2 regions of the Laedolimicola intestinihominis genome follow, and region 2 is predicted to be linked to the other one. Evidence: predicted binding sites of a transcription regulator. Region 2 holds the regulator's gene; the other holds the start of a gene.

Region 1 (16,625 bases), on a different contig from region 2:
GTCCGGTCAATACAACGGTTACGCCGCCGGAATTGCCCATCAGAAGCTCTACTACGGAAGCCAGTACTTCTGCCACCAGAGCTACGCCCGGCTTACGGATGATGTAAGCAGCCAGTGTGGCAGCCATGAACCATACGCCATAGATGATTTCAAACGCGAAGTTGGAAAGTCCGGTCGGGGCAAGTACGGTAGAAAGCACAACGCCTCCGTCAAAAACAGCCAGGTAAATGGCTGAAAATACGACTCCCAAAATCGCCATCATGATGATGTCCTTCAATTCCCATTTCTTTGTTGTCATGTTACAGTTCCTCCTAATAGTATGTGTTAAACTGTGCCGCAAGAGGTTTTTGCGCAAAAAAACGCCCGGCCTACGCCGGGCGGATTTATCGCATATCTTTTAAAAATCTACTCCCTACGATGGCATTATCCAACAGGTTTTACGGGTCATGGACAGCCTCAGTCCAAATCTCAGCCGGCTTCCGCCAGCACCCCTATGCTTGTTGTTCAGTTTCCTAGTAGAGTATAGCATGGTTTGGGGGAGGATGCAAGGGGGGATATTGACCCCGGGAGAAAACAAGCACCCCCGCGGCAGGATAAATCCTGCCGCGGGGGTGCTTGTTTTTCTTCCTTGGGCTTATATTCGAAAACCACTTACGTGGTTTTCTCATTAACACATCTGATGAAACCAAATGCCCGGCTATGCCGGGCGCTTGGTTTCCTGCTGATGTGTTACATCATTCCGCCCATTCCGCCGCCTGCGGGCATTGCGGGTGTCTCTTCTTTGATATTTGCTACACAGCTCTCGGTTGTCAGGAAGGTAGCTGCTACGCTGGTTGCGTTCTGCAGTGCGCTTCTTGTTACCTTTGCAGGATCAAGAATTCCTGCTTCTACCATGTTCACATACTCTTCATGCAGTGCGTCGAAGCCGATTCCCGGCTCGCTCTCTCTTACCTTGTTGATGATAACTGCGCCTTCCAGTCCTGCGTTTGCGGAAATATGGAACAGCGGCGCTTCCAGTGCTTTCAGGATAACCTTTACACCGGTCTTCTCATCGCCCTCTACTGTATCAAGCAGCTTTGCTACCTTCTTGGTTGCATGGATATATGCGGATCCGCCGCCGCCGATGATACCTTCCTCTACAGCTGCCTTGGTTGCTGCCAGAGCATCCTCCATACGAAGCTTTGCTTCCTTCATCTCAGTCTCGGTTGCAGCGCCGACACGGATAACTGCTACGCCGCCAGCCAGCTTTGCAAGTCTCTCCTGCAGCTTCTCACGGTCGAAGTCGGACTTGGTCTCCTCGATCTGCGCACGAATCTGTGCGATTCTCTGCTGGATATCTTCCTTGGAGCCTGCGCCCTCAGCGATGATAGTATTCTCTTTCTGAATCTTAACAGATTTGGCTGTACCAAGATCCTCGAGTTTTGCATCCTTAAGTTCACGGCCAAGCTCCTCGGAGATTACATTTGCGCCTGTCAGAATAGCGATATCACGCAGCATCTCTTTTCTTCTGTCGCCGTAACCCGGTGCTTTTACACCTACAACGGTGAAGGTTCCACGCAGCTTGTTCATAACCAAAGTGGTCAGAGCTTCGCCCTCGATGTCCTCTGCAATAATCAGGAGCTTTCTGCCGCACTGTACGATCTGCTCCAGCAACGGAAGGATTTCCTGTGTGGTGGAGATCTTCTTATCGGTAATCAGGATATACGGATTATCCAGAACTGCTTCCATTTTCTCCATATCCGTTGCCATGTATGCGGAAATATATCCTCTGTCGAACTGCATACCTTCTACCAGGTCCAGCTCAGTCTTCATGGTCTTGGACTCCTCGATAGTGATAACACCGTCGTTGGTCACCTTTTCCATAGCGTCAGCAACCATGTTGCCAACTTCTTCGTCTCCAGAGGAAACTGCTGCAACTCTCGCGATCTGATGCTTTCCGGTAACCGGGCTGCTCATCTCTTTGATCGCCTCTACTGCCGCGTCTGTTGCTTTCTTCATACCCTTTCTCAGGACAATCGGGTTTGCGCCTGCCGCCAGGTTCTTCATGCCTTCATGAATCATAGCCTGTGCCAGAACCGTTGCGGTGGTTGTACCATCACCTGCTACATCATTGGTCTTGGTCGCTACCTCTCTTACCAGCTGAGCGCCCATGTTCTCAAACGGATCCTCAAGCTCGATCTCTTTTGCGATGGTCACACCATCATTTGTGATAAGGGGTGCGCCGTACTGCTTATCCAGTACTACGTTTCTTCCCTTTGGTCCGATTGTTACTCTTACGGTATCCGCAAGCTTATTAACTCCAGCTTCCAGTGCTTTTCTGGCCTCTACGCCGTATTTGATTTCCTTAGCCATTTCTGATTCCTCCAGTTTCTTTTTCAGATTTTTATATCATTATTCGGTCATATCCTGACGGATATGCACGCTCCGCTCAGGATGCCATTCGGCAAAGAATAATATCTTTCGATATTACTCTACAATTGCAAGGATGTCATTCTGCTTTACAATCATGTACTCTTCGTCGCCAAGCTTTACTTCATTTCCGGCATACTTGGAATAGATAACCTTATCGCCAACCTTTACGTGCATGGTAACTTCTTTTCCATCTACCATTCCACCAGGTCCTACTGCTACGACCTCAGCCTGCTGCGGCTTCTCCTGAGACTTGCTTGCCAGAATGATTCCGGATGCGGTAGTCTCCTCTGCTTCAAACTGCTTCAGTACAACTCTGTCTCCCAACGGTACTAACTTCATTTCTATTCCTCCTTGGATTTTCATCTTATCCTCATTTTATTATTAGCACTCGTTCAATATGAGTGCTAACTTACGGTTATTATATTAAATCTTTCCAGAAAATTTGTCAACCGCTTTTTTGGATTTTATGCTTTTTTTAGAAACTACGATGGAATTTCCTATTACATAAAAACAGTGCAGAAATCGTTCTTTTTGAATCTTTTTCTGCACTGTAATCGTATTCTCATTTTGGAAGCCTTATGATTCTTTCTTTAATTTCGCCAACTCATCGAATACCACATCGTTCACTACTTTAATGTAGGTTCCCTTCATTCCGGAGGAACGGGACTCAATGACGCCTGCACTCTCGAATTTCCGAAGGGCGTTGACGATGACGGAACGGGTGATGCCCACGCTGTCAGCGATACGGCTGGCTACCAGGATACCTTCGTTGCCCTTCAGCTCCTCGAAGATATGGGTAATAGCCTCCAGCTCCGAGAATGACAGGGTGCTGATGGCGGATTTTACAATCTGGACCTTTCTCTTCTCTTCCTCGTTCTCCTCATTGACAGAACGCATCATTTCCAGACCTACAACGGTGGTGCCGTACTCGCTTAAGATAATGTCGTCGATATCGTACTGCTCTTTGTATTTATACAGGAACAGGGTTCCCAGACGCTCGCCTGCGATATCAATCGGAGTAATGATAGCCTGATAATCGCGAACATTCTCGGATTCAAAGCCCAGGGTCTGCAGATTCACGTTCTCCTTGGTGGACAGGATACTTAAGAGGCGCTCGTTCAGCGCTTCGTCAATATGCGCGCCAACTTCATCTACGATCAGCTCCTGAATCTCCTCCACACCTTCACAATGGCTGATACCCAGCACTTTACCCTTCTTACTGATAACCAGAATATTAGAATTCAGAATTTCTGTCAGCACCTCACAGATATCGTTGAATACCACTTTACTGGAATTGTTATTGTGCAGCAGCTTATTGATCTTTCTTGTTTTATCCAATAATTGTACGCTCACTCTGTTCCCTCCATCGTATTTTAGTTCCCGAAAGCGTTCTTTTTCTACCTTTTCGCTTTATTTTTTCAATAACTCGGAATTTATATGAATTTTATCACAATTCTATCCATTTTTCAATCTATATTTTCAAAGTTTTCTGACTACTCACTTCTCATCCTGTTTCTTCAGCATTACATGGCCGCAGGTTTCATTGGCGCAGACCAGCTTGCTGCCCTTTTCTACCATATAACTGCCGCAGACCGGGCATTTTTCCTTCGAAGGCTTCTGCCAGGACATGAAATCACATTCCGGATTATTCTCACAGCCGTAATATTTTCTTCCCTTCTTGGTTCTGCGAAGTACCACGTCCTTGCCGCATTTCGGGCACGGTACGCCGATTTTTTCCAGATATGGCTTGGTATTGCGGCACTCCGGGAAGCCCGGGCAAGCAAGGAAACGGCCATGGGGACCGTATTTGATAACCATATGACGGCCGCACTCCTCGCAGACCACGTCAGTTACCTCATCCTCAATCTTTACCTCTTTCAGCTCTTTTTCCGCTGCCTCAACCGCTTTTTCCAAATCCGGGTAGAAATTCTCTACAACCGTCTTCCAGTTGACGGTTCCCTCTTCAACGCAGTCCAGAAGTCCTTCCATATTAGCCGTAAAATCAGTCTCCACGATGGTGGGGAAGGCCTGCTTCATCATATTGTTAACGACCTCACCCAGTTCGGTCAGATACAGGTTCTTATTTTCCTTTGACACATAACGGCGGGCGATAATCGTCGTAATCGTCGGCGCATAGGTGCTGGGACGTCCGATACCCAGCTCCTCCAGGGTCTTTACCAGCGCTGCCTCTGTATAGTGAGCCGGCGGCTGTGTGAAATGCTGTTTGCTCTCAAATTCCTTCAGCGAAAGTTTCGTATCCTTACTGAATCCTTTCAGGAGACGGCTGTCTCCCTCTTTTTCCTCATCCTGCACATAAACCGCCATGAAACCGTCGAAGGTCACCCGGGACGCAGACATGGTGAAACGGTATTTGCCTCCGTCTATCTTCACGGAAGAGGTCTCATAGACTGCGTCCGCCATCTGGCTGGCTGCAAACCGTTTCCAGATCAGCTGATACAGGCGGAACTGCTCTCTGGTCAGGGAATCCTTCACAGCAGCCGGTGTCCGGGACAGATCCGTGGGGCGAATTGCCTCATGGGCGTCCTGAATCTTCTTGCCGCTGGTCTTGGCGCTCTGACCTTTGGATGTATAATTTTCTCCGTAATTGGAAGCAATGTATTCATGCGCCGCCTTCGCTGCTTCCTCCGATACACGGGTAGAATCGGTACGCAGGTAAGAAATCAGCGCCACCGTGCCACTGCCCTTAATATCCACACCCTCGTAAAGCTGCTGTGCCACGCTCATGGTCTTCTGGGTGGAAAAGTTCAGGGTTTTGGAAGCCTCCTGCTGCAGGGTACTGGTTGTAAAAGGAAGGGGCGCTTTTTTCACTCGCTCGCCGTTCTTCACCTCACTGACCTCATAGGAGACGCCATCCAGCTCCTTCAGGATCTGCTCCATCTCTTCTTTGGACTTCACAGTCATTTTACCGTCCTTCGTGCCGTAGAAATGGGCCTGCAGCGGCTTTTTACCGCCGTCCGCCAGAAAATCCGCGTCCAATGTCCAGTACTCTTCCGGTACAAACGCATTGATCTCTTCCTCCCGATCCGCAATCAGACGGAGTGCCACAGATTGTACGCGGCCTGCGCTTAAACCTCTTTTTACCTTCGCCCAGAGAATCGGGCTGATACGGTAACCTACCATACGGTCCAGCATCCGACGGGCCTGCTGGGCATTGACCAGATCCATGTCGATCTCACGGGCATTTTTTAAGGATTCCTTTACCGCACTCTTGGTAATCTCGTTAAAGGTAATCCGGTACATTTTCTTCGGGTCCAGCTTCAGCGCCTGGGACAGATGCCAGGAAATCGCCTCGCCTTCCCGGTCAGGGTCGGTTGCAAGATATACTTTATCTGCTTTCTTCGCTTCTTTGCGCAGCTTAGCAAGAATATCACCCTTGCCGCGAATGGTAATGTATTTGGGTTCGTAGTCGTGCTCCGCATCGAAACCCAGCTGGCTCTTGGGCAAATCTCTTACATGTCCCTGGGACGCCAGCACCTCATAGTTGGATCCCAGAAATTTCTTGATGGTTTTTACCTTTGCGGGAGACTCCACGATAACCAGATTCTTTGCCATAATACTTACTCTCTTTCTTTGATATCCGCTGTCTGCTGCAAATGCTCTTAAGAAAGCGTATAATAATTTTTATATACTTCTTTGGCATAGCCTTTCATTTGCAGTTTTGTCATAACGCTCAAGGTCTCTCCGGGCGTAAGTCCTGTTTTCGCGCAGATCTCCGCCAGGCTCTGAGCCTGCAAGCGTAAACAACTATACACCAAATTTTCAGACCTTTCAAGCACAATTTTATTTTCTTGCATTTTTTTCCTGTTAAATCCCGGTAAAATATGGAGAACTTCTAACAGCTGTTCCGGTGAAATGGCGATCCCGGCTCCCTGTCTTATCAGGTTATTACAGCCGGCGCTTAAGGCCTCTCCCAGGGGTCCCGGGGCCGCATAGACTTCCTTTCCCTGCTCCAGCCCATAATCGGCGGTAATAAGAGAGCCGCTTTTCTCCCTTGCTTCTATTATAAGTACCAGATCCGACATGCCGCTTAAGATCCGGTTTCTTAATGGGAAATAATATTTCAGAGGCCGGACGCCCGGTGGACACTCGGAAATGATTCCGCCCCGCCGTTCCAGTTCCATATAAATATCCCGGTTGGATTCCGGATAGCACATGTCCGCTCCGCCTGCCAGCACCGCAAAGGTCGCGCCATCCTTTTTCAATGCCCCGTAATGGCTGTAAGCGTCGATACCCCGGGCCATGCCACTTAAAATCTGTACCCCAGCTGCCGCCAGCTCCCCACCGAACCACTGGGACAGATTGCGGCCATACGTGGTACAGTCCCGGGCTCCCACAATGGCGACTGCAGATTTTTCTTCCTCAGGAAGCTTTCCCCGGACAAAGAGACCACAGGGCGCGTCCGGAATTGTGCCGAGCCGCTTGGGATAGCGGGGATCTTCGATACTTAAAAAGGTAAGATTAAGCCGCTGCAGGCGCTCCGCTTCCCGGTTAAAGTCCCATTTTTTCCGGTTTACGGCCAGTATCGTCAGTTTCTCCTGATTCGAGGGAAAACTTTCCGTCAGCTCCTGTTCTTTGCTGTGAAAAACCCGCTCAGGCGTTCCATATTTTTCCAGTAATTTATGTTCCAGGCCGGGAGCGTAAAAGAGGCTGCTGCAAAACCACTGCCAGTAATTTTTCTCTGCCATCCTTCTATATCCCCTTCATCCATAAATTCCGATCGGGCGGCCTGTATCCCAACGCCTCCAATATATGCCTTTCTTCTATCTGTTCTTTTCCTTCCAAATCCGCAATGGTTCTGGCCACCCGGACAATCCTATGATATGCCCGGGCGCTTAAATTTAATGCATCAAAGGCGTCCCCCAACAGCTCTTTTTCCTTTTTCCCAAGCCCACAGTATTTTTCTGTATCGCCTGCGCCAAGCTGGGCGTTGAATCGTGCCTTCAATCCCAGGTAACGCTCTTTTTGTATCTCATGGGCCTGCTCCACCCGAGTGCGAATCTCCGCCGTGGATTCCTCCTTTCCGGTCTGCTGCAGGGCGTCGAACCCCACCGGAGAAACATTGGCGCAGATGTCGATCCGATCTAACAAAGGCTGAGACAGCTTTCCCAGATATCGAATCACATCCCGCTGGGCGCAGCAGCAGCGGTTCCTGTCCGGATAATAGCCGCAGGCGCAGGGATTCATGGCCGCCACCAGCATGAAATCCGCCGGAAATGTATAGATTCCCGCCGTTCGGCTGATACAGATCCGCTTCTCCTCCAGAGGCTGGCGCAAAATCTCCAGGGCAGCCCGGCGAAATTCCGGCAGCTCATCTAAAAAAAGGATTCCTTTGGAGCTCAGGGATACTTCCCCCGGTCCGGGGATCCGACCGCCGCCAGCCAGGGCCTCCGCCGTGGTGGTGTGATGGGGTGAACGGAAGGGACGCTTTAAAAGCAGAGACCCCCGCTCCGGCAGCAATCCCGCGATACTGTAAATTTTTGTAATCTCCAGGCTTTCTTCCAGGGACAGTCTTGGCAGAATTCCCGGAATCCTTCGGGCAATCATGGTTTTACCAGAGCCTGGCGGACCAATCATCAGAAAATTGTGCATGCCCGCGGCTGCAATTTCTGCCGCCCGCTTCACTTCTGTCTGTCCATATATCTGGGCAAAATCCTCCTGTCCTTCACTTTCCGCCGCCTGTTCAGAGAACAGTGCGTCCACATCTACAACCGTCTTTCCGGCCTGTTCCGGATGTTGTAAGATTTCTATTAATTCCTTAAGCTTTGACACACCCACAACTTCCATATCCCGAAATACCGCTCCCTCACGGGCATTCACAGCAGGAACGATACAGCGACGAAGCCCCAGTTTTTTTGCCTTTTCCACCAGTGCCAGCACGCCGGAGACACCCAGTACCTGACCGCTCAGGCTTAACTCGCCCACAATCATCAAGCCATCCAGATTTCCGGCAGGAATCTTCTCCATTGCTCCCAAAACTGCGGCAGCCACTGCCAAGTCAAACCTGGAACCTTCCTTTCGGATGCTGGCCGGGGCCAGATTCACAGTAATACGCTTCGTCGGAAGCGGATAACCGGTATTGCGCAGGGCCGTCCGCACCCGATCTGCCGCTTCCCGCACCTCCGACGCCAGATAGCCCACCATCAGAAAGCCCGGCATACCTTCGCTTACATCTGCCTCCACACGAACCGGATAACCCTCCACGCCGCCGATAGCCGCCGATAAAACCTTACAAAACAAAAGATTTCCTCCACTTCTTCCCCTTTATTCTCTTTTTCTTCTGTAATATATGGAAACCCCCGGAGACTTCCGGAACAATCTGAGAAAAGCATATCGCATTTTCGAAAAAAAATCTGCTGTTTTATTCTTTTTTTATTTTTTTCGGCAATGTTCACAACCTGTTTCACACAAAAGGAACGGCTGCGCTGCCGCGCCGCCGCCCTTCTCTCTGCTTATTCGTATACGGTTGTCGTAATTTCGCCCCCTGCACAGTCAAAGAAAACCGCGTCAGAGTAAGCGTAATTGTCCATGGCGTCACGCATCTCATAAACCATGGAATAAGAGCCGTCCGGCAGTTCCATTTCGCCAAAGGCTGTGTCCGCTGTCACCGTGAAGGTATCCGCTGTATAAGCCTCGAATTCATCCTCGCCGCTGACGCTGGCCATATACCAGATGGTGGTCAGCTCATCACCCTCTTCCAGCAGACGCAGCTCCTTGTCTGCCATGCCGCTGTCGTCGATACCCTGGCGCGCGCCCAGGATACTCCACTCCTCGGTATTGAAATCGTATACTACCTGAAGGTTATAAGCCTCACCGTTCAGAAGAACCGGTACGGCATACAGATTGTAATCTTCACTCTCGTAGCTTAACTCCATATAAGCCAGATTGCCGTCGATGCTTCCCCAGACATTGCGGAAATTGTCGTAAAAGATACCGTTGTCCCAATCTGCTTCCATATCGTTATCCGTACCCAGAAGCAGCATCATGTCATTTCCCTCATCCACATAATAGAGAGAGAAGCCGATGCCCGCCAGGATATCATTGGCCTCCGGTCCCAGGGTCAGATAGGATACGCCGTCCCCGTTCACTTCCAGCGCTTTGCCGTCCCAGTCCACACTCAGCAGATTTTCCACGGTCGGAAGTTCCGTGAAATCCATATCGGCAATGTATTTCATACCCGAATCATCCAACTCGCCGGTCAGCTCATAAGCATAGAAATATTTGAAAGCAAGACCTGCTCCTACGCCTGCGTAACCGTTGAAATCATTGACATCACCATTGTAGGAATAGTAACAGGAAAGACCGGTCGCCTCACTGCGGTACTGGCCGCCCACCTGATAAAGCACACACGCATCCAGGGCGTCCAGCACACTCTGGGCGGATCCAAGCATGCCGGAGCTTTGGCGGGCCATATGGCCCAAATCCACCATATTCGTATAACCCTGCTCCTTGGTATTTCCACCATAATTCTCGCTCTGGGAAGCCGCACGGGCAAACTGGGAGAAAAAGGCCGGATCGGTGCAGGCCGCGGACAGCGCCTCCGCGCCAAAGGTCTCATAAGCCTTAAGAAGCGGGCCTACCCTGGATAAATCTGTCAGAGAAAGCGTCGTATTATCCTGGGTTCCTACTTCCTCGCAGCCGGCATAATAGGCGTCGCAAATGATTTTTCCAAGTTCTTCTCCGTCCATATCCGGATTTTCTGCCAAGGCTCCTACCCACTGAGAATAATACCAGCCATTGGCTGGCTCTGTCTCTTCGGAAGCCACCAGGTAATGTGCCAGATCGGAAAACGTGTTGGCCACATCCACGGTCGCCATCAGGCAGGTATCGAATCCAACCAGCTCCAGCGGCTGCTCCTCTTCCGAAGGCTCCCAGACGCTGGAAAATGCCGCGTACATCTCATCCAGAGTTAGTGAGTCATAACCATAAATTTCATCAAAAGAAGCGCCGGACACCGAGCCGCCGCCGTGATTCCAGAATACCACTGCCGTCTTTTCCGCCGGGTAATTGGTCTCCGCAAAGCTTAAGAAATCCGCCAGAGTCTCTGCGTCTCCCATGCTGGCAGAGGGCTGCTCGTCCACCAGATTCAGGCCCTCGCTGTTATAGACCCATCGCTGCAGCTTGGACGCGTCCACCACATCGTTCTGCCACTCACTGGCACCGCCGGTTTCAATGACCACATTTACATTTTCCGGCAGCTCTACCTCCATCAGTTCTGCCAGATCGCCGGTAGCAAAGCCGCCGCCCGACTCCAGATCACTTCCGCACAGATACCAGTAGATGGACCAGGTTCCTTCTTCGCCGGAAGCTGCACTTACAGATGGAGAAGCCGCTTCCTCTTCGTCACCGCCACAGGCGCACAGGGACGCTGCCATGACGCAGGACAAAAACAGTGCTATCCATTTTTTCTTCATACCCAGTCCTCCTTTGCCGCCGGATTCATCATTTTCATCAGCTTCTTCGCCATCGTATGAAGCTTCTTCTCCTTCTTTTCGTATTTCTCGATATATTCCTCCACGCTGGGATCGTCCCGATCGAAGGACGGGCCATCCACCTTCCACTGCATCTTGCTCCAGTAGGGGTGCTGAAGATTCAGCGTTACCTTGAACTGGCGGACCGGCCCTTTGGTATCGAAGGTGGGACGATCGAGAGTTGTCAGCCGTTTCGGTTCATTGCCGATAACCGTGGGCATGGGACTGCCGCTGCGGGTATGCTGGCGTACCGCGGCATCCTGGCGCTGCAGCATCCATTCAAATTCCTGGCGCTGCAACTGGAACTGCTCGATCAGATTCGACATGGCGCGTACTCTGTCCGGCGCGTCACTCTCATGGCATTTCAGATTTTCCTTTCCACTGGCATAGATGGCGGTGCTGTCCTCCTTAATGGTAAAGGACTTGATTGCTGACACTTCGAACACCAACGCCCGCTCGTCATCCCGCAGACGCAGCAGCCGGTGATCCGTATCCAAAAGCAGACTTCCGCCGCCGAAGCCGAAATCGTAACGCCAGGTCTCATTGAAGGTGTCCCGCAGCGTCTGATTCTGATCATAGAACGTCAGATATTGCCGAAACCGCTCCAGATTCATTTCATTTACTGCGCCGTCCGGCAGATCAATTTTCTTATCACATTCCTTACAGATGGGCATATCCTCGATTTTCGTCGGAAGCAGACGTGGGGTCGGATTGCCGCAGATGGGGCACACTTTTTTGTGGTTGCTGAATAATCCCATAATATTCCTCCTGTTATCTCATTTCCAGATATGCTTTTTTCTGAAAATGCAACAATCTGGCCGCCACATTCATCGGAAACGGCCTTATACTCTGATTAAATTTCGATACCGTATCATTGTAAATCAATGTGCTGGTCTGAAGCATTTTTCCATAGCTATCCAATGCGTCCAGATAATTTCGACAGTTTTTATTTTCCTGCGCAGCCGGACAACGCTCCACTGCCTCCAGTAAAATCCGCTGTGCTTCCGAAAGCAAAACGCCCTGTTCGGCTGCGTCAGCAGGCTCCGTCTCCGCCGTCACTGTGCGCCGTTTTTCCTGAAGCCATCTCGCCGTCTTCCACAGTTCTTCTCCATACGGCTGCAACAGCTCCAGTAAGGCAATCGCTGCCTCATAACGGGAGAATAACTGCACTCCGATCTGGCCCATGGCATTTTTTATATTTTCATCCATTGGCGTCAGTCTGCGCTGTGCTGAGATTATCCAGCCCACCAGCAGTATCAGCAGCAAACCCACTATCATTCCTGTTTTCATAGTTCCCGTTACCTTGCTTTTCCAAGTGACCAGTCCATAAAAACGGCGGGTGCGGACCATGCCGCATCCGCCGTTCGGATTTCTGTTTTTACTGCATGAAATACAGTCCGTTGTAACCGGTTGTATCAGAAAGGGCAATCATGACAACGCTGCCGTCATCCTGCTGAGCAAATGCGCAATAATACTTCAGCTCACTGCCATTGTTATCAAAGTATACGCCGTATCCGGTGCTGTCTGCCTCATAGGTGCCGTCTATTTCTCCGCCACCCTGTACCATCTTTGCGGTACCATCCGCATTGAACACGAAATCAAGCTGTCCGCCGTACTGCTCCAGAGATGCTGCGATTTCTTCATCCGTCAGCTCCTCGCCGTCAATGCAGCCGCCTGTAAAGCTCCAGGTGGTATCTGCCACGTCTACCGGCTCAGTCATCATATCAATGCTCCACAGGGGGCCGTCATCGCCTTCTTCGAATTCCACATCCTCTGCTGCCGTCTCATCTGCTGCTTCCTCGGTATCCTCTGTCGCCTCTTCGGTATCTGCAGTCTCCTCAGTCGCTGTAGCATCAGCCTCTGTCGCATCGTCAGAACCTCCGCAGGCTGCCAGAGACAGAACCAACATGGTACCTAAAATCATTGCTAACACTTTCTTCTTCATAATAAATTCTCCTTTATCCTCTTTTTTACGGCCCCGCCGCTTTCTGATTGTAGGATACCGGATTTTCCATAAAAAAGGAGCGATTCGACATGAATCGCCCCAAATCTGCATTCAATCTTCCTAAGGCTTTTATACCACAATTCCCTGCCGCTCAAAGGCATATTCCAGGTACCGGGTTTTGATATCGGAATATTTTCCATGGGGGATGGGAATTTCTTCCTGATTCTGCATGACAATACTTTTTGATGAAAGGGTCCGGATATAATCCATATTGATCAGATAGGAGCGGTGTGGCCGCAGAAAATTCTCATATATGGCCAGCTGTCCCGCCAAATCGTCCAACTTTCCCTGACTTTCCAGTGTCCGGCCATCCTCCATGCAGAACAACAGCGTCCGGCCCATAACCTCGCAGCAAATCAGTTTTTCCAGTTCTATCCGTGTGATTCCGGTCTTGCAGCGCATGATCAGACTCCGCTGTTCCGCCTTTTTGCACTCGGCAATCACCGAATCCATCAACCGGTAAAAGCTCTCCGCCCATATGGGCTTCAACTGATAAAAGTACGCGCCTACGGTATAGGATTCCACTGCGAATTCCGCTGAGGAAGTCAGGAAAATAATCTTAACCGCCGTATCAAATTCCCGTATTTCCCTGGCCGCCTCTATTCCGGTCTGTCCCGGCATCAGCACATCCAGAAACAGGATGTCAAAACGCAGCCCCTTTTCCATATCTGCCAGAAGCTCCAGCGGGCTTTGATAAGCCGTGTACGCAAGCTCTCTATTCTTTTCTACCCGATAATGATCCAGTAAGACCTGAAGCTCCTTCAATATCGATAAATCATCATCACAAAAACCTATCTTCAACATAACCGGCGCTGCTCTCCTCTTTTGTACTTTTCGTACTGTCGCTTCTATTATAAACTGGACATCTTTGACAAATCAAGTCATTCCTCAGGAAAATATTCCCGCAGCTTTAAGAGCGCGTTTTTTTCTATCCGGCTGATATAGGAACGGGAGATTCCAAGCTTCGCCGCCACCTCTCGCTGGGTATATTCCCGCCCATTATAAAGGCCGTAGCGCATGACCAGCACCGTCCGTTCCCGTTCCGTCAAAATTTTCCTGAGCAATGCGTAAAGCTTCCGGCTGTCCTCTTTCAGACAGACCCTGGAAAACGCGTCCCGCTCGCTGCTCTCCATGATGTCCAGCAGATGAATTTCATTTCCCTCTTTGTCCGTGCCGATGGGATCATAATAGGAAGTTTCCCGGGCGGTTTTCTTTTTGGAGCGGAAGTACATCAGGAGCTCATTCTCCACACACCGTGCCGCGTAGGTTGCAAGCCTTGACCCCTTCCCGCTGTCGAAGGTCGTCACAGCCTTGATAAGCCCGATGGTCCCGATGGATATCAAATCCTCCGTCTCTTCCCCTGTGCCCTGGTATTTTTTTACAATATGCGCCACCAGTCGGAGATTACGCTCCACCAGAATATCGCGCGCCTGCCCATCGCCCTCTTTCAGCCTCTGCAAGTAATACTGCTCCTCTTCTGCCTCTAATGGTTGCGGAAACGTCTTCAAAAAAGGCACCTCACAGGCGGATTTATCTTATCTTATGATAAATCCGGCTGTGAAGTGCCTTTCCCAGTTGTTTTGGGCAAGTACGATTTATTTTCTTTGAGAAATTAGCCCCATCAAGGTTATTCCACTTTTTTATCTTCCATTCTGTATCATCCGTAAAAGTTTTTCAAAAGACTGGGCAAAGCGTATATCATCATCTTCTGTACGCTTTCTCGGTCCTTTCAGATGATTCTTATGAGAACCTCGTCTTGCTTTCTTATTCAGGTGCCGCTCCATAAGCAACTGGTCGATATTTTCGTTCGTATACCACTTACCGGATTGGTGAATAGCATACGCACCTTTTCCAAGAGCCATAGCAGCTACCCCATAGTCCTGTGATACTACAACATCACCCTTATGGCAAATGCTAATCAGCTTATAATCTACGGCATCTGCTCCTGCTCCGACAACAATTACTTCGCTATAATCAGAAGTCAGCACATGGTTCGTATCACACAGCAATGTGGTTGATATGTTGTATTTCTCTGCTATTTTCTCTACAATGCCTACTACCGGACACGCATCTGCATCCACAAATATCTGCATCCCTTGCCCTCAATTCTGTCATTCTTTGTAATTCACAGGTGTTCGAACCTCAATCAGGTTTCCCGATGGATCATAAAATCTTACAAGCTTCTGCCCGCCCTCCAGCTCCATCAATTCTGTAACATAAGTTACAACTTCTCGGCCAGTCTCCAGTTTCTTTATGATACCCTCTATATCGTGATCTACAAAATAAAGTTCCGTCCTATTATTATATGGTACGGTATGTAGTTTTGTACTGTCGTACCATACATTTGCATCCTGCAATACCAGTCCCTCAGACATAATTACATTGTCTTCCAGCCTTGTAACCACACGCAGTCCAAACAGTTCCTCATAAAATTTTATGGACTCTTCGATATCGTCCACAATAATCAAAACATTTCTCAAACTCATGAATTATGCCCTTTCCACTTTTTTGAAGCCACGTCGTAATGACAGCTGTGAAGTACTCCTGCCATACCTATAGATTCATTTGCACTTTTTCAAGCAACAATACATCTGCCGGAAGCCTCTTTCTCCATTATTTTTCTTCAATCCCCTGCTACTAGTATATTCTTTTCCCCGCTCACTTTCAAATGTTTTTATCATAACAAACCTTTTTGATTCGGTATCTTCTCCGGAAAAAGTAAGAGGCTGCCGCTCAATCATCTGTTTTTGATGATTTTGCGACAGCCCCTTACTTTTTCTTATGCAACATTCAGTTTTGAAACCCGATCGATATATTCCTTCATATCCTCTATATATTCATATGGCGCATACTCTGGATAAATATCCGGTGAATCCAGTACTACTATCTGCACCCCTTCTGCCCGAATCGCTTCCAATGTTCCCGGCAGACATCTTGCCTCATTCGGTGTTTTGCAACTGTAGGCTATGCAACCCTGCTTGTCAAAAATCTTTGCAATTACATAGATTTTTTTATCTCCCATTCTACTCACCTCTCAATTTTTTCAACTGTTCTACAAATTCCTCTTCATTCTGTATCATACCTGCCTTATAACTCTGATACATCATTCTTCCAATTTCAGCGGTATCATACTTATAGATGTACCGATGGCTCCATACATTAAACTTGAAATCATCACCGCACCAAAGCTGTATCTCTATCGGATAGGCCAGATTATCTCTTTGATAATATAAATGTATTGCCCGATATCCATCGTCTACCTTTTTCCCTTTTCTCAAATCTACCACTCTAAAATATTCTGGAAAGCTCAGCGGATATTCATCCATGCGTAATCGAAACCCTAACACATCATTGCAGCACTGTTTAAATCCACCGTGATTTTGCCTGCAGAAGAAAGGAGTGCCATATTTTCTCGACACTCCAAACTCCATAAGCATCCATCTTACTTGAAAAATGGATCATCTGTATTCCATACAATCTCTATATTGTTCTCTCCATTGATAATCACTTTTTTGATTACCTTCTGGATTTTCTCTCTGTCAAAAGATTCCATATTGATGATACTTTCTAACTGTGTCTCAAACTTACTAGAAGAATTATCTTCTGGCGGTATTTCTGTTTTAAGCTGTTCGATTTCCTGATGCAGTTCATCAATCTGCTCCACCATCGCCTTTGAACGCTTGACATGTGGAAGATTGAGCTGGGTATTATGTCCAACT
Region 2 (16,625 bases):
CGCTGGTGTCCCGGTTCCTGGTGATTGATATGCCGCCGCTGACCGAGGAGACCCTGATGCTGATTCTCCGGGCAAATTTCCCGGACGCGAAGGAAGAGGGGCTTCGGGCCTTTGCGGGTCTGTTTCTGGATCTGCAGACCAAGGCTCAGAACAGCGAGATTTCCACGAAGCCGCTGGATCTCCGAGGCATGATTGGAGCCCTGAAGACCGTGCGCTGCGGCCTCACGCCCCGGAAGGCGATTACCATGGGAATTACCAATAAGAGCTTTGATATCTTTGAAAAAGAGATCATCGGCGATATCGTGATGACCCGGATCCCGGAGGAGTGGACCGGCAGCGAATTATTTTAAACTTCTTTTCAGCGAGGCAGTATGAGAGAACAGGAACATCTCGATCAGGAAGAGTATTTTGACGAAAATCAGTATGAGATAGAAAATCGAATCCGGAACCTGTACTGGACAGTCAGCGGCAATTATGGCGACAACATCAAGCTGGATACGGTGTCCTTCGCCAAATCGCCCTGGGTGTCCCTGTACGACGCGGTGAAGCAGGGGGCCTTTTCCCGGTATTTTGACCGGAACGCCTTCGGGCTTTATCTGGTGAAGAAGCTCTATTACGGGGCGGACGAGCAGGCGCTGACCAATGTGGCGCAGCTTTGCGTGGACAGCGCGGTTTATCAGAAAATCAGCGCGGAGCGCAAAGGCGTCATGGAAATCCGGAAAAAAGCGTTTTCCGATCTGCTGGACTATGATTTTACCCGTCTGGCCTCCTATTATCTGGGACAGATCAAGATCTGCATGATGCAGCAGGCGGTTCGGGGACAGGTAAGCGTGGAGCAGGCCCGGATGCAGCAGGCGCTGGATCTGCTGGCGACTTTAACGGATACCTATGACACCATGGAGATTGTTCGGGTAACGGACCGGCTTTACAACTGGTTAGTCGATCCTTATTTTGAGCGCAACCACGGCAATCTGGACAAGGTGCTGGCCGTGACCATGGAGGAACTGAAGGAGTTCAGCTGGAAGGATTATCTGGAGGAAGAGGCCAGGGAGGAAGAGCTGACCCAGGTGCTGAATCAGGTCAGCCAGGCCGTAACCCAGACCAGCGAGGTCCCGAATGAGGAAGAAAAGCGGGAGACCCGCATGAAACGGGTTCTGGTGGACGCGGAGGCCGCGGCGAAGATGTATTCCTATATCGAGCTGAATTACGGCCGATCATATTTAAGCGCCGGGGAGCAGGCGCGCCTGAACCGGAGCCTCTGTCGGGGAGCCCACGCGGACTGCAGCCTTTATTTCACCGACGGTATCCTCTCGAATATGGTCCGGAGAAATTACCAGTCGGAGTACGCGAGACGGGCGAAGAGCGAGAACCTGCGGGTCTTCGGCCATCACACCCGGGTGGCCCGGAGAAATATCGAGCAGCTGACGGATACCTTAAGGCGGGCGCTGGTGGCCCGCAGCGAGCGGGAGAGCGTGCGGAGCGAGTACGGGAATATTGTGCCCGCGAGACTCTGGAAGCTGGGCCGCAGCCATGATAAGAAGCTTTTTGAGCGGGTGCTGAAAAAGGACAGCTCAGAATTTGTGGTTCACGTGCTCATTGATGCCAGCGGTTCTCAAAGAAGCCGTCAGAGCCTGGTGGCCCTGCAGGGTTATATCATCAGCGAGGCCTTAAGCAACGTACAGATTCCTCATCGGGTCATGGGCTTTTGTACCTTCTGGGACTACACGGTCATGCAGCGCTACCGGGACTATGACGACCCGAAGGAGGCCAATAAGAGGATCTTTGAGTTTCACGCCTCGTCCAATAACCGGGACGGCCTGGCCATCCGGGCGGCTGCGGCCAGTCTTCGGGAACGCCCCGAGGAAAATAAGGTTCTCATCGTCTTAAGCGACGGGCGTCCCAACGACATCATCGTGAACCGGCCCAACAGCAAGAACCCTGCGCCCTACGCAGGTGACTATGCGGTGCGGGATACGGCTTCCGAGGTGCGAAAGGTTCGTGCGGAGGGCATCTCCGTGCTGGGCGTTTTCGCCGGGGAGGAGCAGGATCTGCAGGCGGAGCGGCGGATATTCGGCAGGGATTTCGCTTACATCCGCAATATTATGAATTTTTCCGGTGTGGTAGGACTCTATCTGAAGCGTCAGTTGGACGATACGGCACAGTAAAAGGACTATAAACTTATATACGAGGAGTTTTAGTATATGAAAACGTGGCTGAAAAAATGGTGGAAGCCCCTGGTACTGGTTCTGGTGCTGGCCGGATTTCTGCTTTATCCGTCGGTCATACTTACAGAAATGCGTGTGGATTTTGAAAAAGAAGATTATACGGCGGGCAATCACTGCAAGGTCTTTGCTTCCCCGACGGAAAATCTGGGACTGGACAGCGTAAAGAATGCTGATAAAAAGCCCGGCGAAGCCCGCTTTTTCTTCTGGGATATCCGCTGGCGCGACGGACAGACCTTCAAACGCCTGGACCCAATTGATTACAATTTGGATGACGAGATTCAAATCAGGGACATTGCGTTTTTTATTAATGGCTTTTACGCAGGAGAGCTTTCCGGAGAAGAACTTCTGGCTTCATTTTCGCCCAACGATCAGGTTCAGATGTATGAGACGGACAGCGGCTCTTTGGGGCTTTATATCACAGGCGATGATTCTCAGCTTCTGACTACGGATGTGTTCCGGGAGTTTTATAAGGAAATGGCGGGGCGCTATGCGCGGACCGGCGTCTTTTATCTGCTGCCTCTGCTTTTACTCGTCTGGGCCGCGGCTGAATTCTATGTGCGGAAAATCTGGCGGCAGCGGGAGGGACGGTTTTTCCTGGCAGTTGATACGTTATTTTATATAGCGGGGCTGCTGGCGCTGGTTCTGATAGTAACCGGAGCTTTCACAGGCTCTGATTTGGTGAACCCCGATGAGTCTGAGGCGGTCTATTCGGTGCAGTATTACATTACCCACTGGAAGATTCCGGACGCAAGAGATCTGGAGATGGCGGCCTATTCCGTGTTCGGAACGGCGCGCCTTACGGAGCTTGACCTGTTCTATATTTTTGCGGCTCAGATCGCGAGGCTTTTTACCTTTGAGCATGCGGTGCGGCTGTTCAGTGTGCTGATGGCGGCGGGGCTTTTTTATCTGATTTTCTGCAGCCTGAAAAAGAACCGCTGGCTTCTGGCCGTCATGTTCCTGACGCCCCAGATCTGGTATCTCTATACCTATTGTACCTCGGATGCCATGGACTACGCGGTGGGCGTGCTGGTGCTCTATCAGGTGGCGAGACCGGACAGTATGCTGCAGAAGCTTTGCAGACGGGGCGTGAAGAAAGCAGACTGGTGGCGGGTATTGCTTCTGGGATTTTTGTTTTCCAATATTTTCATGTCCAAACAGAACTTCTATGTGTTCGCCATTTATGCCTTCTGTATGTTGCTGGTGGATCTCTTCACAGCGCCTGCGGAGGAGAAAAAGAACCGGTTGATCAGCTATCTCTGGGTAGCGGGCTTCGCGTTTGGGTTCCTGGGAATCCGTTATATTCCGGAATTTCTGCATTATGGCGTTCACCGGCACCGGGTGCTCCTTACGCTTCAGGAGCAGATCGCGATTCCGAAGCTGAATCCGGCTTCACCGCCTGCGGAGCAGAGCTCGGCCTTCAATCTCTACGGCAAGGGCGTGGGGCTTTCGGAGCTGCTATTTAAAATGGGACTTCACAAGACTACGTTCCGTTCCTTTGTGGGAACCTACGGAAGTCTCCAGTTCCCCAGTCCGGACTGGTACTGTCTGCTGATGGGGGCGCTGTATCTGGTGTATCTCATCGGCTGCTGCGGTTCTGTGCTTCGGGAAAAGGGACACGGGGAGCGGAAGGTGAAGCTGGGACTTCTGTTTTTCTGCGCGCTGGTGTCTTACGCGCTATTGCTCTACAATGCCTGGTTCATTGATTTCCAGGCCCAGGGGCGTTACATGGTTCCGGTGCTGATTTTCGCGGCCAACGCGGCGGCATTAAAGCCGGAGACTTCGAGGACGAAGTGGTTTCAGCTTGTGCTGGGAACCTCGGCGGTATTGTCGCTGTATTCCTTTGCGGTCTACTGTATTCCGAATATCAGGCCGCCGTACTAAGCAGAGGTCTTATACGGGAACAGGACGGGCAGCGAAAAAGAGAGAGGGCTATGCCCGGGAAAGGGGATTTGCAAATGAAAGAATATGAAGTTGTTCATGAGATTTTCAACGAGTGTGCCAACAATCAGATGCGGGACGTCTTTATCGAGGAGGTTCCTATTGATGATTTGGAAGAATATGTAAGGAAACACCACGAAAAAGAGCGGGACTTCACCTTTGAACGGGAAGATCTGGCCGATGGAACTGTCGTCTATCATGTAAATACCTCCGGGCTTTTGCAGCGATACACCTTTACGGAGATCTGAGATGGAAAAATTTTTTGAATGGGAATACCGTTTCATGATGTTTTTGCAGAATAGCATCCGGGGGCCGTTGCAAAATAAGGTGATGTGGTGCATCACCTCACTGGAAAACGCAGGGTTTCTCTCCATCGCGGCCTGCCTGGCACTGCTTCTGCAGCCAAAATGGCGCAGGGTGGGCGAGGCGGCCACCGTGTCCATGATTCTGGAATTTCTGGTGGTCAATCTGCTTTTGAAAAACTGGGTAGCCAGAGTGCGGCCTTATCATCTTCTGGAGGATCTGATTCTTCTGGTGCAGGAACCGGCAGACTATTCCTTCCCGTCGGGACACACGGGCGCGGCCTTTGCGGTGGCGTCGGTCATGTTTCTTGGCATGCCTCACAGCATCGGAGTACCGGCGCTCATCGTGGCGTCGCTGATTGGATTTTCCCGGATTTATCTGGGGGTACATTTCCCCACAGATGTACTGGGCGGAGTGGTGATCGGATGCGCGGCCGGATTTGTGGCCTGGAAGCTGACGGGAGGGAAGCTCCGATGAGAAAATGTGAGAAAGCGCGAGATTTTAATTCCGGCAGCGTGCTGAGCAATATTTTATACTTTTCCCTGCCCTATCTGCTGTCCTATTTTCTGCAGACCCTGTATGGCATGGCGGATCTTTTTATCATCGGTCAGTTTGACGGAACGGCAGCCACCACGGCGGTGTCTCTGGGAAGCCAGGTGATGCATATGCTGACTGTGATTCTGGTAGGTCTGGCCATGGGAACCACGGTCAGTATCGGACAGGCCGTAGGAGCCCGGGATAAAAAGCGGGCCGGCGAGGCCATTGGCAATACCGTCGTACTGTTCCTGGGCGTATCGGTGGCGCTGATGGTGCTGCTGACAGTGCTGGTGCGGCCCATTGTGGCGCTGATTTCCACGCCGGAGGAGGCTGTGGCAGGTACGATTCAGTATCTGACGATTTGTTTTATCGGTATTCCCTTTATCACTGCCTACAATGTGATCAGTTCCATTTTCCGGGGCCTGGGTGACTCGAAAAGTCCTATGTACTTTATCGCCATCGCCTGTGGCGTCAATATCGTATTAGATTATCTGTTCATGGGAGCCTTCCATATGGGACCTGCGGGCGCAGCCCTTGGTACGACCCTGTCTCAGACAGTCAGTGTTTTGATTGCCTTCTGGGCCATTAGGCGGCGGGATACCGGGCTTACCATGAAAAAATCAGATCTGAAGCCCAGGGGCACAGCCATGGGACAGCTTCTTCGCATTGGTCTTCCGGTGGCAATGCAGGACGGTCTGATTCAGGTGTCCTTTATCCTGATTACCGTTATCGCGAACCGCCGCGGACTCACGGATGCGGCAGCGGTGGGAATCGTGGAGAAAATCATCAGCTTTGTGTTCCTGGTGCCCTCTTCGATGCTGTCTACAGTATCGGCTCTCTGCGCCCAGAATATCGGCGCCGGAGAGGAAGAGCGGGCAAGGAAGACACTGCGTTACGCCATCTTCATAGCTACAGGGTTTGGCCTTTTTATGGCGGTTCTGGTTCAGTTTATCGCAAATCCGGTGGTCGGCCTGTTCTCGAAGGACGCAGCCGTGGTGATGCAGGGCGGCTGGTACTTCCGTGGTTATATTTTTGACTGTATGTTCGCGGGAATTCATTTCAGCTTCAGTGGTTATTTCTGTGCCTGTGGACGTTCAGAGCTGTCTTTCCTGCACAATATTGCGGCCATTGTGCTGGTGCGTATTCCGGGCGCGTATTTGATGTCAAAGCTGTTCCCCATGAGCCTCCTGCCCATGGGACTTGCCACGGCGGCGGGTTCGATGTTGTCCGTGATGATCTGTACCATTGCCTATGGATGGCTGAAAAGCTGTTCCCCATCAGACGGGCGGCGAAAAAAGTCTTTTTCTCATACCCGAAATGTGGTACAATAATTCTATTAATGTCTTTGGAGCGTGAAAAATGGTTGCCAATTATCTGACCAGTACCGTATTTATGATCATTATACTGCTGATTTTATTCGTGAAGATCTGCAACGATATGAAGCAGGAGAAAATGAAGCGCATGTATCAGGTGCTGGATATCACAGTAGTGCTCTATGTGTTGCTGGACGCGGGCTTTGCGGTCGACTTTCTGGAGGGAAGAAATCAGGAGCCGGGGTTTCAGATTGTTATCTTCCTGTTTTTCCTGGTCTATGTGATCACGCCGTTCATATGGCAGCTGTTTGTCCGCAGTTATACCAATGTGCCTCATGGACGGTGGTTTCAGATAGTGGAGAAGCTTCCGCTTATCATTCTGCTTGTCATGGTTGTAATGTCCCCTGATAATGGCTATGTCTGGTATATCACAGACACGGGAGACTATGTCCGGGGCAGTGGATTTGAACTTTTTACGGTCATCAATCTGTTCTATTATCTGGAAGCTTTTATAAATGGCATTTATATTCTCTATCACAAAATGTACGAAAAGGAGCCGTATCTTTTGCAGTCCCTGCTGCTGTCTACGATTCCGTTCGCGGCGGTTCTGGCTAATACATACCTGATTCCCCTGCGGATGACTTATCCGTTTCAGCCCTTCTGTCTGGTGCTGGGAACGCTGTTTGCGTATCTTTTCATGGCGGATCGACAGAAAAGCATGAAGGAAGAGCGCTATAACGAAAGTCTGAAGGAAGCGTTGGAGCTGGAAAAGAAAGCGTCCCGGCAGGCGGTTGAGGCCGGAAGAGTAAAAACGATCTTTCTGGCAAATATGTCCCATGATATCCGTACTCCCATCAATGCCATTTTGGGATTCACGGATATGATTGACCGGAATCCCGGGGATGAGGCGCAGGTAGTCAATGCGGTGGGAAAAATCAAGAATTCCGGTCAGGTGCTTCTGAATCTGATTAACGACGTACTGGATCTGACCCGGATTGAAAATGGCAAGCTGGAGCTGGAAGAAAGTGATATTGATTTGACGGCGCTGGTGAAAGATATGGAAACGCTATTTCTCCCGTCTGTCGAACAGAAAGGAATTGCCCTTACGATCTGGCAGGAAGTGGCGGATCCGTATGTACACTGTGACGAAGGAAAGCTGCAGCGGATTCTGGTTAATATCATCAATAATGCGGTAAAGTTTACACCGGCCGGCGGAAAAATTATATTTTTTGTAACGGAGGTTCCGGAAAACGATGGAACTTCGGAATATGGGTTCCGGATTCAGGATACGGGGATCGGTATCAGCAAAGAATTTCAGGAGCATATCTTTGAAGCCTTTGAACAGGAACGCAGCTCGTCAGTCGGCGGCGCTGCGGGCGCAGGACTTGGCCTGGCGATTGTGAAGAAGCTGACGGATTTGCTGGACGGAACTGTGACCATCGAAAGTGAGCCCGGAGAGGGAACGGCGGTGCAGCTGCGGTTTCATTTCCGGCAGACAGGGAAAGAGGAGATACAGAAGAAAAGAGAAGCAGAGAATACAGAGGATGATTTGTCCGGCCTGCATGTACTTCTGGTAGAGGACAATGAGCTGAATATGGAAATCGCTGCAGCCATGCTGAAGGAAAAGGGCGCGTCCGTGACCTGGGCCGGCGACGGACAGCAGGCGGTCGACCGGTTCCGGGAAAACCCGGCGGGGACTTACGATATCATTCTGATGGATGTGATGATGCCTGTGATGAACGGCCTTATGGCTACGAAGCAGATACGTGCCATGGAGCGGCCGGACGCAGCGTCCATTCCCATTTTTGCCATGACCGCCAATGCCTTCACGGAAGACATTGAGAAAAGCCGGGAAGCGGGCGTCAACGAACACTTAAGTAAGCCGCTGGATTACGGGAAGCTGGCGCGGATGATTCATGGATATGTGAAGAAAAAATAGAAGATTCTTATTTTTACAAAAGAACTCGCGGAAGACCAAAAGGTCATCCGCGAGTTCTTTCATTCAGAAATTATTTGACTCTTGCAGTCAGGCCGTCGCCCTCCACATCGATCACAATGGTTGCTCCGGTGGAAATCTCACCGCCCAGGATTAACTTGGCAGCCAGTGTCTCCACATGCTTCTGCATGTACCGTTTCAGCGGACGGGCGCCATAGACCGGATTGAAGCCGTGGTCTGCGATGAAGGTCCTGGCAGCGTCGGTCAGCTCCAGGGAAAGCTCCCGGTCAGCCAGACGCTCATTCAGTTCCTTCAGTAACAAATCAATGATCCGCGTGATGTTGCTCTTGGTCAGCGGCTTGAAGAGAATGGTCTCATCCAGTCGGTTCAGAAATTCCGGACGGAAATGAGCGCGCAGGTCATTCATAACCAGAGTCTGAGCCTCCGGCTTGATGCTGCCGTTCTCGTCGATGCCGTCCAGCAGATAGGAGGAACCGATATTCGAGGTCATAATCAGAATTGTGTTCTTAAAGTCCACGGTCCGTCCCTGCGAATCGGTGATACGTCCGTCGTCCAGTACCTGTAAGAGTACATTGAATACGTCCGGATGGGCCTTTTCAATTTCATCAAACAGGACAACGGAATAGGGCTTCCTACGAACAGCCTCCGTCAGCTGACCGCCTTCCTCGTAGCCTACATATCCGGGAGGAGCTCCGATAAGACGGGACACAGAATACTTCTCCATGTACTCACTCATATCGATACGCACCATATTGGACTCGTCGTCAAAGAGACTGGCAGCCAGAGCCTTCGCAAGCTCGGTCTTGCCGACGCCGGTGGGGCCAAGGAACAGGAACGAACCGATGGGCTTCGTGGGATCCTTAATACCGGCCTTGGAACGGATGATGGCTTCGGATACCAGAGTGACTGCCTCATCCTGACCTACGACACGCTTATGCAGCTCATCGTCCAGATGCAGGGTCTTGTTCCGTTCACTCTCAGTCAGCTTTGCCACCGGAATACCGGTCCAACGGGACACGATACGGGAAATTTCATCCTCAGTGACAGCTTCGTGAACCAGCGACAAATCCTTTTTGCTGATTTTCTCCTCTTCCTCAGAAAGTTCCTTCTGCAGAGCAGGCAGCTTGCCATACTGCAGCTCAGCGGCCTTATTCAGGTCGTAATTCTGCTGGGCAGTCTGAATCTGCTTATTGATATCCTCAATCTCCTCACGGAGCTTCTGCAGTCGCTCCACGGAAGTTTTTTCATTATCCCACTGTGCTTTCTGGGTATTGAACTGATCACGCAGCTCCGCAAGCTCCTTCTGCAGATGCTCCAGACGCTCCTGACTTAAGCGGTCGGTCTCCTTCTTCAGGGCTGCCTCTTCGATCTCCAGCTGCATAATCTTACGCCGCAGCTCGTCAAGCTCTGTCGGCATGGAATCCAGCTCCGTCTTAATCAGCGCACAGGCCTCGTCAACCAGGTCGATGGCCTTATCCGGCAGAAAACGGTCGGAGATATAACGGTTGGAGAGGGTAGCGGCAGCTACGAGGGCGGCGTCCGTAATCTTCACCCCATGGAACACTTCATACCGATCCTTCAGACCACGCAGAATGGAAATGGTATCCTCCACCGTCGGCTCGTCAACCATAACCGGTTGGAAACGACGCTCCAGCGCAGGATCCTTTTCAATGTACTGACGGTACTCATCCAGAGTGGTGGCGCCGATACAGTGCAGCTCGCCACGGGCCAGCATAGGCTTCAGCATATTGCCGGCGTCCATAGCTCCGTCGGTCTTGCCTGCGCCCACAATCAGGTGCAGCTCATCGATGAAGAGGATGATCTTGCCCTCGCTCTTCCGGACCTCCTCCAGAACGGCTTTCAGACGCTCCTCAAATTCGCCGCGGTACTTGGCGCCGGCCACCAGCGCGCCCATATCCAGGGAAAATACCTTCTTGTCCTTTAGACCCTCCGGTACATCGCCCCGCACGATACGCTGTGCCAAACCCTCCACAACGGCGGTCTTGCCGACGCCGGGTTCACCGATTAAAACCGGGTTATTCTTGGTCTTACGGGACAGAATCCGAATCACATTCCGGATCTCCGCGTCACGACCGATGACCGGGTCAAGCTTCTGCTCCCGTGCCTTTTCCACCAGGTCAGAACCATATTTACTTAAAGTATCATAGGTAGCCTCCGGATTGTCACTGGTTACACGCTGGTTGCCTCTCACAGAGGACAGCGCCTGCAGAAAACGATCCCTGGTAATGCCGTATTCCCGGAACAGCTCCTTTACAGAAGGACTGGGGTCATTTAACATGGCCAGAAACAGATGCTCTACAGAGACGTACTCATCGCCCATCTGCTTTGCCACATCCTCAGCGCTGATCAGTACCTTATTTAAATACTGACCGATATAGGGCTGTCCGCCGGAAACCTTTACTCTCTTATTTAATGCCTGTTCCACGCCATTCAGAAACAGATTCTGGTCGATGCCCATCTTCGCGACAAGCTTCAAGATCAGACTGTCCTCCTGACGGAGCAGACTCATCAGAAGATGTTCCTGTTCAATCTCCTGATTGCCATACTCATAGGCCAGCTTTTCCAGTTCGTTTACAGCTTGAATGGATTTCTGTGTAAATTTGCTGATGTTCATAAATCTGACTCCTTTCTTCTTCTAAGTTATATTGGTAAAATATGTTGTTAAAATAATAAAATATAAAAAAGAAAGTCCCGGCATCAAATACATTTCCATATCTGATACAGGGCCTTTTTCTTTTTCTGTACCCATTTATAACACTGCTGAAAGAAAAGATCAAGTACTTTTTTGAAAATAATTTATAAAAAATCTATAAAGTGTCAGACTACTTAATTATATAGTGCAAAACGGGGGAGTGAGGGTAAGCCCGCCCCGGTTCCTTTTCTCTCCGTCCGTTTTTCTTACCTTATATAAAGGAAAGCAAAAAAGATTTCTAAAAAAACTATAAACCCGCTTGACAAACCAAAATCATAGTGCTATCTTAATGTTAGCACTCGAGAGGGCAGAGTGCTAATAGATAAAAGCAACAAAGAAATGAAAAGAAACCAGTAAAGAAGAGGTGAACGAAATGGAACTGGATGAGAGAAAACAGAAAATCCTTCAGGCAATCATCCGTAACTATATGGAGACGGGCGAGCCGGTAGGTTCCAGAACCATTTCCAAATACTCAGATTTGAATCTGAGCTCCGCGACGATTCGAAATGAAATGTCAGACCTGGAGGAGATGGGTTACATCGTGCAGCCCCATACCTCAGCCGGACGAATTCCTTCTGATAAAGGATACCGCTTATACGTGGATCGTATTCTGGAAGAGAAGAATCACGAGGTACAGGAGCTGAAAGACCTGATGATTGAGCGAACCGATAAGATGGAGCAGGTATTGAAGCAGGTTGTGAAGGTCCTGGCTGCCAATACCAATTATGCTACCATGGTATCGGCCCCCACTTATCACAGGAACAAGCTGAAGTTCATCCAGCTCTCCAAAGTCAACGCGACGCAGATCCTTACAGTTATTATGATAGAAGGAAACATTGTCCGCAACAAAGTCATCGACGTGACCGAGGAGCTCGACCAGGAGACAGTCCTGAAGCTGAATATCCTGTTGAACAGTGTACTGAACGGCCTGTCCATTGAGGAAATTAATCTGGCGATGATTCAGAATCTGAAAGAGCAGGCAGGTATCCACAGCGAGCTGGTGGGCAGCGTCATTGATGCGGTGGCAGAAGTCATCCACTCCGAGGACGAGGTAGAGATATATACCTCAGGAGCGACCAACATCTTCCGCTATCCGGAGCTTTCCGATAACGGCAAAGCAAGCGAGCTGATCAGCACCTTCGAGGAAAAGCAGCAGCTGTCTGACCTGGTAAATCAGACACTGGAGAACAGTGACAGCAAAGGCATCCAGGTTTACATCGGACAGGAGACACCCATACAGTCCATGAAGGACTGCAGTGTAGTCACTGCTACTTACGAATTGGGCGAGGGCTTGCAGGGAACCATCGGAATCATCGGTCCCAAGCGAATGGATTACGAGAATGTATTGAAGACGCTGAAGACCCTGACTGAGCAGCTGGACGAGATTTACAATAGAAATAAGAAATAGAAAGGGGCAAGAACCCGTGGAACAGGAAATCAAAAACGAAGAGCTTCAGAATGAAGAAGCAAAGGAAGAAGAAACTGTGAAAGCAGAAGAAGCTTCCGAAGAAAAAGAAAGCACCGGCGGCGAGAAACCGGAGGAGACAGAAGCCGGAGAGGAGCCGGAGATGCTGAAGAAGAAAAAGAAAAAAGACAAGATGGAAGAGAAAATCGAGGAGCTTGAGGATCGCGTAAAGCGCCAGATGGCCGAATTCGATAACTTCCGAAAGAGAACCGAGAAGGAGAAGTCCCACATGTATGAAGTGGGAGCCCGGGATGTCATCGAGAAAATCCTTCCGGTGGTAGACAATTTTGAACGCGGTCTTGCATCTGTACCTGAGGATCAGAAAGAAAATCCGGTCATCGTAGGTATGGATAAGATATACAGCCAGCTGATGACCACTCTGACCGATCTGGGTGTAGAACCCATCGAGGCAGTGGGCGGGGAGTTTGACCCGAATTACCACAACGCAGTGATGCACGTGGAGGATGAAGAGCTTGGCGAAAATGTAGTAGCCGAGGAATTCCAGAAGGGTTACATGTACAAGGATACGGTAATCCGTCACAGCATGGTAAAAGTCGCAAACTAAGAAATTACATTTTACAATCAGAATACATTGAGGAGGTCTCTATTATGAGCAAGATTATTGGTATCGACTTAGGAACAACAAACAGCTGCGTAGCAGTTATGGAGGGTGGTAAGCCCGTAGTAGTAGCAAATACAGAGGGAGCAAGAACCACACCGTCTGTAGTGGCATTTACAAAGACAGGCGAGAGACTGGTAGGCGAGCCGGCAAAGCGTCAGGCAGTTACCAACTCCGAGAAAACCATTTCTTCTATTAAGAGAGAGATGGGTACCGATCACAAAGTAAACATCGACGGAAAGCAGTACACTCCGCAGGAGATTTCCGCTATGATTCTGCAGAAGCTGAAAGCAGACGCAGAGAACTATCTGGGCGAGAAGGTTACCGAGGCAGTTATTACGGTACCGGCATACTTCAACGACGCACAGAGACAGGCAACCAAGGATGCAGGTAAGATTGCAGGCCTGGATGTAAAGCGTATCATCAACGAGCCGACCGCTGCGGCACTGGCATACGGCTTGGACAATGAGAAAGAGCAGAAGATCATGGTATACGACCTGGGCGGCGGTACCTTCGATGTATCTATCATCGAGATTGGCGACGGCGTTATCGAGGTTCTGGCTACCGCAGGCGACAACCGTCTGGGCGGCGACGACTTCGATAAGAAGATTGTAGATTACATGCTTGCAGAGTTCAAGCGCACCGAGGGTGTAGACCTGTCCGGTGACAAGATGGCTATGCAGAGACTGAAAGAGGCCGCAGAGAAGGCGAAGAAGGAGCTTTCCAGCGCAACCACAACTAACATCAACCTTCCGTTCATCACAGCAACCGCTGAGGGACCGAAGCATTTCGATATGAACCTGACAAGAGCAAAATTCGACGAGCTGACCCACGATCTGGTAGAGCGTACCGCAGGACCGGTTCAGGCAGCGCTGAAGGATGCAGGCATTACAGCTTCCGAGCTTGGCAAGGTACTGCTGGTAGGCGGTTCCACACGTATTCCGGCCGTACAGGACAAGGTAAAACAGCTGACCGGCCATGAGCCCAGCAAATCTCTGAACCCGGATGAGTGCGTGGCTATCGGTGCTTCCATTCAGGGTGGTAAGCTGGCAGGCGACGCAGGCGCAGGCGATATCCTTCTTCTGGATGTTACTCCGTTGTCTCTGTCCATCGAGACCATGGGCGGTATCGCAACCCGTCTGATTGAGCGTAACACAACCATCCCGACCAAGAAGAGCCAGATCTTCTCTACCGCAGCTGACAACCAGACAGCCGTAGATATCAACGTCGTACAGGGTGAGCGTCAGTTCGCGAAGGACAACAAGTCTCTCGGTCAGTTCCGTCTGGATGGAATCCCGCCCGCAAGACGTGGTGTTCCGCAGATTGAGGTTACCTTCGATATTGACGCAAACGGTATTGTAAATGTATCCGCAAAGGATCTGGGTACCGGCAAGGAGCAGCATATCACCATCACCGCAGGCTCCAATATGTCTGACAGTGACATCGATAAGGCAGTGAAGGAAGCTGCTGAGTTCGAGGCTCAGGATAAGAAGCGTAAGGAAGCCATCGACGCGAGAAACGACGCGGACTCCATGGTATTCCAGACCGAGAAGGCACTGGAGGAGGTTGGCGCACAGGTTGATCCGGCCGACAAGTCCGCAGTAGAGGCAGAGCTTACTTCCTTGAAGGCAGTTCTGGAGAGAACCAAGGATCAGACTGATATTTCTGACGCAGACTTAGATGAGCTGAAGAATGGCAAGGAAAAGCTGATGAACGCGGCACAAAAGGTATTTGCAAAGGTATATGAGCAGGCCCAGGCAGCACAGGGTGCGGCAGGCCAGGCAGGACCGGATATGGGAGCAGGCACCGGAACAGGCGCAGGCGCTTCTGATGATGTCGTAGACGGCGACTACAGAGAGGTTTAATAAAAAAGAATCAGGCTTGACAGAAAATGGGCGTTGCGCTATATTGAAAGGCAGGCTTGAAAGAAAAGAATCCAAGAAAGGCTCGAAGGAGCCTTTCTTGCATATCAGAAATCTGATATGCAAGAAGCCTTCCAGGCGTAGAATCCTGCAAAGCAGGATTCTTTTAGAGGCTTTACCGCAAAGCAATTGAGAAAAGGTATAAAGGAAGATAGAAAAAATGGCAGAGCAGAAGAGAGATTACTACGAGGTTCTGGGCGTAGACAAGAACGCGGACGACGCCACTATTAAGAAGGCGTACCGTCAGCTGGCAAAGAAATACCACCCGGATATGAACCCCGGCGATAAAGAAGCGGAAGTGAAATTCAAAGAGGCTTCCGAGGCGTACGCAGTCTTAAGCGATCCGGACAAGAGACGTCAGTACGACCAGTTTGGTCATGCGGCATTTGAAGGAGGCGCAGGCGGTGCAGGCGGCTTCGGCGGCTTTGATTTCAACGGCGCGGATATGGGAGATATCTTTGGAGACATCTTCGGTGATCTCTTCGGCGGCGGCCGCGGCAGACGTGCCAACAATGGCCCCATGCAGGGGGCAAACTTACGTACACAGGTACGCGTGACCTTCGAGGAAGCAGTTTTTGGCTGTGATAAGGAGATCGAGCTGACTTTGAAGGATGAGTGCAGCAGCTGCCATGGAACCGGCGCGAAGCCGGGTACCTCCCCGGTGACCTGTCCGAAATGCGGCGGCAAGGGACAGGTGGTATACACCCAGCAGTCCATGTTCGGCATGGTGCAGAACGTGCGTCCCTGTCCGGATTGTAACGGAACCGGTAAAATCATCAAAGAAAAGTGTCCGGACTGCTACGGCACCGGTTATATTGCCAGCAAGAAAAAGATTTCTGTTACGGTACCGGCAGGTATCGACAACGGCCAGAGCATCCGTATCCGTGGAAAGGGAGAGCCGGGGGTTAACGGCGGTCCCAGAGGCGATCTGCTGGTTGAGGTTATCGTGGCCCGTCACCCGATTTTCCAGCGGCAGGATATGAATATCTACTCCACGGCTCCCATCAGCTTCGCCACGGCGGCGCTCGGCGGCACCGTCCGCATCAAGACCGTGGATGGTGAGGTGGAGTATGATGTGAAGGCCGGAACCCAGACCGACACCCGCGTGCGTCTGAAAGGCAAGGGCGTACCGTCCCTGCGCAATAAGAACACCCGCGGCGATCATTATGTGACGTTGGTGGTACAGGTGCCGACAGATTTAAGTAAGGATGCGAAAGAAGCCCTGCGCGCTTACGATGATATTGTGAACGGTAAGAATCCGGAGAAGCCGGGTAAAGGAAAGAAAGGCTTTTTTGATAAAATGAAAGAGGCGCTGGACGAGTAATCCGGCGTAAGATAAAAAGAGACAGCGTGTTATCTCATTTCTGATAACACGCTGTTTTGCGATCCTGAGAAATAAAGGGAGTGCTGCGACATTTCGCTTACATCCGGTTCGTAAAGGCGTCTATGGTATGTACCTGCCGGGCCAGCGAAAACCACCGGTTCAGCTGCGCGCTGTTTCGCTGGGTCAGAATCTGCTCGCGGATCCGTAAGGGTACTTCTCCGTAATCGGACAGGGTCTCCAGAATACATTCTGCCTTCCCTTCCGCAATTCCGTAGGAGCGCGCCTTATCATAAATCAGCTCATAATATT

Evidence for each region. Region 2 encodes HrcA, which represses chaperone genes, less so after heat shock. Its sites were predicted from a motif close to TGTTAGCACTCNNNNNNNNNGAGTGCTAACA; they were not measured.
Region 1: a site for HrcA is predicted at 2,792-2,822, ahead of WMO29_RS10170 (co-chaperone GroES). Genes of this name have one in related genera too.

The regions. Positions count from the first base shown of each region.
Region 1 is NZ_JBBMFE010000008.1:126,507-143,131, forward strand. It holds gene WMO29_RS10160 (ECF transporter S component) at 1-298, opposite strand, end outside; gene groL (chaperonin GroEL) at 730-2,352, opposite strand; gene WMO29_RS10170 (co-chaperone GroES) at 2,467-2,751, opposite strand; gene codY (GTP-sensing pleiotropic transcriptional regulator CodY) at 2,989-3,765, opposite strand; gene topA (type I DNA topoisomerase) at 3,910-5,985, opposite strand; gene dprA (DNA-processing protein DprA) at 6,033-7,118, opposite strand; gene WMO29_RS10190 (YifB family Mg chelatase-like AAA ATPase) at 7,123-8,670, opposite strand; gene WMO29_RS10195 (clostripain-related cysteine peptidase) at 8,883-10,844, opposite strand; gene WMO29_RS10200 (DUF4428 domain-containing protein) at 10,841-11,659, opposite strand; gene WMO29_RS10205 (LemA family protein) at 11,673-12,191, opposite strand; gene WMO29_RS10210 (isomerase) at 12,280-12,846, opposite strand; gene WMO29_RS10215 (LytR/AlgR family response regulator transcription factor) at 12,976-13,710, opposite strand; gene sigK (RNA polymerase sporulation sigma factor SigK) at 13,788-14,414, opposite strand; gene WMO29_RS10225 (YaiI/YqxD family protein) at 14,547-14,999, opposite strand; gene WMO29_RS10230 (VOC family protein) at 15,018-15,392, opposite strand; gene WMO29_RS10235 (DUF6718 family protein) at 15,686-15,928, opposite strand; gene WMO29_RS10240 (hypothetical protein) at 15,930-16,337, opposite strand; gene WMO29_RS10245 (hypothetical protein) at 16,349-16,573, opposite strand.
Region 2 is NZ_JBBMFE010000012.1:25,195-41,819, forward strand. It holds gene WMO29_RS12195 (AAA family ATPase) at 1-350, shown strand, start outside; gene WMO29_RS12200 (cobaltochelatase CobT-related protein) at 372-2,165, shown strand; gene WMO29_RS12205 (glycosyltransferase family protein) at 2,202-4,106, shown strand; gene WMO29_RS12210 (hypothetical protein) at 4,181-4,411, shown strand; gene WMO29_RS12215 (phosphatase PAP2 family protein) at 4,413-4,943, shown strand; gene WMO29_RS12220 (MATE family efflux transporter) at 4,940-6,334, shown strand; gene WMO29_RS12225 (ATP-binding protein) at 6,363-8,255, shown strand; gene clpB (ATP-dependent chaperone ClpB) at 8,326-10,908, opposite strand; gene hrcA (heat-inducible transcriptional repressor HrcA) at 11,360-12,394, shown strand; gene grpE (nucleotide exchange factor GrpE) at 12,411-13,016, shown strand; gene dnaK (molecular chaperone DnaK) at 13,061-14,935, shown strand; gene dnaJ (molecular chaperone DnaJ) at 15,153-16,316, shown strand; gene WMO29_RS12255 (hypothetical protein) at 16,414-16,625, opposite strand, start outside.